Regions from separate parts of the Cellvibrio chitinivorans genome, predicted to be linked through region 1. Evidence: riboswitches for the same ligand, from Rfam matches in the RefSeq annotation. Region 1 holds a riboswitch; the other holds the start of a gene.

Region 1 (2,400 bases):
GCAAGGAATCAGCACCACAGATAGCCAAAGCAATCGACCTCGCCAATCGCTCTGGTTTATTTGATGTGCTACTACTCACCCGTGGTGGCGGTTCAATGGAGAATCTTTGGTCGTTTAACGAAGAGATTGTCGCCCGCGCTATTTTCAATAGCGAACTGCCGATCATCAGCGCTGTAGGCCACGAAGTGGATTTCACCATCGCCGATTTCGTCGCGGATTTGCGCGCACCCACTCCATCTGCAGCCGCAGAAATTCTGGTTCCCGATGCCGATGACTGGCTAGACAAGTTCATCGGCTTTGAAGTTTTGCTCGAAGAAAGCATGCTGCGAAAGCTCAGACAATGGCAAAAGCATTTACAGAATTTACGCCAACGTTTGCGCCATCCGCGCGAACGATTGGAGCAGCAATCGCAACGGCTAGATAACCTCGAATTGCGCCTGAAAAATCATATTAAAACCTTATTAAACGACGCAAAGCATCGCCTTCAACAAATACAAGTTCGCCAGCAAGCCCAGCACCCACAAGTGCGACTCAAACAATTGACCGAACAAGTAAAATCCCATCACCAGCGCCTGCAAAAAGCTCAATATCGGATTATTGAGCGAAAACAGCAGGCACTGGGGGAAGCGATTCGCCTGCTGAATACCCTTAGTCCGCTCAATACACTAGAGCGCGGCTACGCACTGGTGACCGATGCCAACACCCAAAAAGTGATCACCAATAGCGACCAGGTTATGCCCGGTACCAGCATCAAAGCACGCATCGCCCAAGGCGAATTACTGTGCAAAGTGGAATCTATCAACAGCTAAATTAGGCGATGGATGATCGCCCACAGATTGCGAAGCGGATGTGCGGCCAGTATATTGGCCGCCTTCTTGTCGGGGCGCCCTGGCAGTCAATGACTGTACGGGGGCTGAGATGGGCTCGGCCCAACCCGTAGAACCTGAACAGGCTAATACCTGCGGAGGGAACAAGGTGCTGATAGCTATTGCTATTCCCTGCCCTCCGCCTCAATTAATCGAGGCACTGTGACTAACAAACTTCCCACAACCATTGCGATTGCAGGTGCCGGTTTGCTCGGTCGATTACTGGCATGGCAATTACAAAAAGCCGGCATTCAAATCACCTTATTTGAAGCTGGCAGCTTCACACCTGATGCACCACAATCAAACCGGGCCGCTGCATTCACCGCTGCCGGCATGGTCGCCCCTTTAAGTGAAGCTGTAGTATCCGACGAAACCGTGTACCGCATGGGCATCTTTGCTCTGCAACAATGGCCAAAATGGTTTGCCCAATTGCCCGCCAATACGCCGCCGCTATTTTTTAATAATGGCAGCCTTGTTGTTGCGCACCAGCAAGACACCAGCGAGCTGGAACAATTCGAACGCGAACTGGGCTTCGTATTGCCCGACTGCAAAGGTTACAAACGTATTAATCAGCATGAAATCCGCCAACTAGAACCCGATTTGCAACCACACTTTCACAGCGGACTGTTTTTGGCTGACGAAGGTCACATCAACAACCGCGAATTTTTGCAAGTGATTGGCAATGAACTTTCAAGGCTCGGCGTGATAATTCGAGCAAACACATCGGTTGATGTATACCCCGGCAAAATATCCACTGAAACTGGTGATGAACATTTTGATCTGGTAATCGATTGCCGCGGATTGGGCACAAAAAAACAATTCGGAAAACTGCGCGGCGTACGCGGCGAAACCCTGCACGTAGAAACCAAAGAAATTCACTTGCAGCGCCCTGTGCGATTAATGCATCCACGCTATCAACTTTACGTAGTACCCAAACCCAATCACCGCTTTATGATCGGCGCAACACAAATCGAGAGTGAAGATCGCTCACCAATGACATTGCAATCGTCACTGGAACTTAGCAGCGCGCTATACACACTTTCACCCGCTTTTGCAGAGGCGCGCATTATTGAAATGGATACCAACTTGCGTCCGGCCTATATCGACAATATGCCCAAGGTTAGCATTCAGGACGGGCTGATCAGCGCAAACGGACTATTTCGCCACGGTTATCTACTCGCACCTGCGGTTGTCGAAAACGTGCTGGCACACATACTTAATTATCCTGAAGCGGTTTTCTCATCACAGCTCAACAAACACTAAACAACCATGACAATTGAACTCAGCGTAAACAACGAAAGTAAATCACTGGCAAGCGACACACTGCTCAGTGATGCACTGCAAGAATGGGGTTATGGCGATAGTAAAATTGCCGTGGCGATTAATGGCGAATTTGTTCCGCGCTCCACCTATAGCGAACGCAAATTATTGAATGGCGATCAAATCGATATCGTCAAACCCGTGGGCGGAGGTTGATATGAGCCACACCAAACCTGAAAAAGATTTCACACTCTACGGCGAAACTTTTTCCAGC
Region 2 (2,400 bases), on a different contig from region 1:
GGATTGCGCTGGTGTTGGGCGCGCTGACGGCATCTACTGACCCGGCAACCTTGGTGCCTATCTTCAAACAAGTGCCGATTAAAGATCGCGTATCGCAAACGGTGATGAGTGAGTCTGCACTTAACGATGCGATGGGCGCTATCGCCACTTTCGCGGTAGTCGCTTACGTAATGGGCACAGGCGAAGGTTTTAGTCTGACCCACTCATTGGGCGAGCTGGTTTATGAGGCGGGCATGGGCTTGGTGTTGGGCGCGATTGTGGGTTACAGCGCTGCCTTCCTGATGGCGCATAACAGCTTTGGTATTTTCCGCGAGGTGACACCGTTTGTGATTATTCTGGCGGTGATCACAGTATTTTTACTGGCTGATGAAATTGGTGCATCGGGTTTTATGGCGGTATTTACCTGCGGGGTGATGATTGGCAATAAAGAGTCATTTAACCTGCCGCTCGATCATCACGAGCATGAATATCTGGAAGATTATGTGGGTAATACCGCGCTCTTGATGCGCATGTTTATTTTTATCTTGTTGGGCTCGCAAGTAGATTTCCATCTGCTCAAGGAATATCTGGGGGTTGGTATCCTGCTGCTATTGATCTTTGTGTTTATCGCACGCCCGCTGACAGTGTTTATCTGTGCTGCGCCAGATCGTCGCGCTAAGTGGACCTGGCAGGAATTGGTATTTATGAGCTGGACGCGCGAAACCGGTGTGATTCCGGCGGCCTTGGTCGGTATTCTGGCGGGTATGAAAGTACCGGGTATCGATGTGGTAGGGGCGATTACCTTTATCTTTATTTTGGGAACCATTCTGTTGCAAGCGCCGACAACCGCGTTGCTTGCGGGCAAGTTGGGATTGTTGAAGTCACAAGAAAAGACCGAATAAGATTCATTCCTGCAAGTCAAAACGCCCGCAGCTAAGCTCCGGGCGTTTTTTTATGTGCAGTCTTCATGCTTGCCTTAATCCAAAAGGTTCCTTTACTCGATCATCCAAGTTCACTAGACTGCCCACTTTCTTGTCGGGGTGCTGATGCGTTGCATTGGCTGAGATATACCCGTCGACCTGATCCGGTTAGTACCGGCGTAGGGAACGAGAGCCTTCCGTTTTTAGCATCTAGTCCATGCTGGATCTTTTCTCGTTTACACCGCGCCATTGCTAGCAATTCATAATATGCGGATGTGCAATGAGCTCAGCAAAACCTCAAACTCCTATCGCAATGACCATCGCTGGAAGTGACAGTGGTGGTGGCGCGGGTATTCAAGCCGATTTAAAAACTTTTTCCGCACTGGGCGTATTTGGTTGCAGCGCTATCAGCTCATTGACCGCGCAAAACACTCTCGGTGTGCAAGGTGTTTTTCCTATTCCGCCTGCGTTTGTGCAACAGCAAATTCATTCGGTGCTGAGCGATATTGACGTAGGTGCAATTAAAACTGGAATGCTAGCGACTGCCGATATTATCGCGGCGGTTGCTGAGTCTTTGCGTCACTGCCCACATATTCCTTTTGTGCTCGACCCGGTAATGGTCGCAACCAGTGGTGATCGTTTATTGGCTGAAGATGCGATCCAAACGCTGATTGAAAAGCTATTGCCGCTTGCTACTGTGATTACGCCTAACTTGCATGAAGCTGCCGTTTTACTGAACACCTCGGTCGCGACTGATCTTGAGCAAATGCAAACGCAAGGTGAAAAAATTCTCGCCTTGGGGGCGCGTGCTGTGCTGATGAAAGGCGGTCACACTCATGGCGAAAATGCGACGGATTTATTAATCACCGCAGCGGGAACAGAAGCCTTTTCTACTCCGCGCCTACAAACAAAAAATACTCACGGAACGGGTTGTACCTTGGCATCGGCAATTGCCGCCGGTTTGGCAAAAAAAATATCGCTGAGCGAATCGGTCAAACAGGCAAAAAATTATTTACAACAAGCGCTAGTGCAATCTGAAAGCTTGCACATAGGGCAGGGCTCAGGTCCGGTGCATCACTTCCATTCCTTTTATTAAAACGATCTACAGACTCATTTTATAGGCAGGGCTATTACTATGAATTCCAGTGTCGAAAAAAACCTCAGTCAAACTGCTGAAGTTGATAAAGCATCAGTACAACCTTTCACCGGTTCGCAAAAAATTTATGTGCAGGGCTCGCGTGCGGATATTCAAGTTCCTATGCGTGAAATTATGCTTGCTGATACGCCAACCGACTTTGGCGGCGAAAAAAATCCCCCTGTGCGTGTGTACGACACCTCAGGTCCTTACACCGATCCAAATGTCACTATCGACCTGCGCGCTGGCTTGGGCGATGTGCGTTCTGTATGGATTGAAGAGCGCAATGACACTGAAATTTTGCAAGACAGCCATTCTGAATTTACCAAAGAGCGCTTGAGCGATGCGAGTCTGGATCACCTGCGT

Evidence for each region. Region 1 has a riboswitch for thiamine pyrophosphate ahead of SPL68_RS09525 (FAD-dependent oxidoreductase). Riboswitches for the same ligand answer to the same signal wherever they lie in the genome.
Region 2: another riboswitch for thiamine pyrophosphate. It lies ahead of thiD (bifunctional hydroxymethylpyrimidine kinase/phosphomethylpyrimidine kinase); the one in region 1 lies ahead of SPL68_RS09525 (FAD-dependent oxidoreductase).

The regions. Positions count from the first base shown of each region.
Region 1 is NZ_JAYKKN010000002.1:662,322-664,721, forward strand. It holds gene xseA (exodeoxyribonuclease VII large subunit) at 1-809, shown strand, start outside; TPP riboswitch at 870-987, shown strand; gene SPL68_RS09525 (FAD-dependent oxidoreductase) at 1,029-2,129, shown strand; gene thiS (sulfur carrier protein ThiS) at 2,136-2,342, shown strand; gene SPL68_RS09535 (thiazole synthase) at 2,344-2,400, shown strand, end outside.
Region 2 is NZ_JAYKKN010000009.1:26,807-29,206, reverse strand. It holds gene SPL68_RS17310 (cation:proton antiporter) at 1-881, shown strand, start outside; TPP riboswitch at 1,006-1,102, shown strand; gene thiD (bifunctional hydroxymethylpyrimidine kinase/phosphomethylpyrimidine kinase) at 1,180-1,995, shown strand; gene thiC (phosphomethylpyrimidine synthase ThiC) at 2,035-2,400, shown strand, end outside.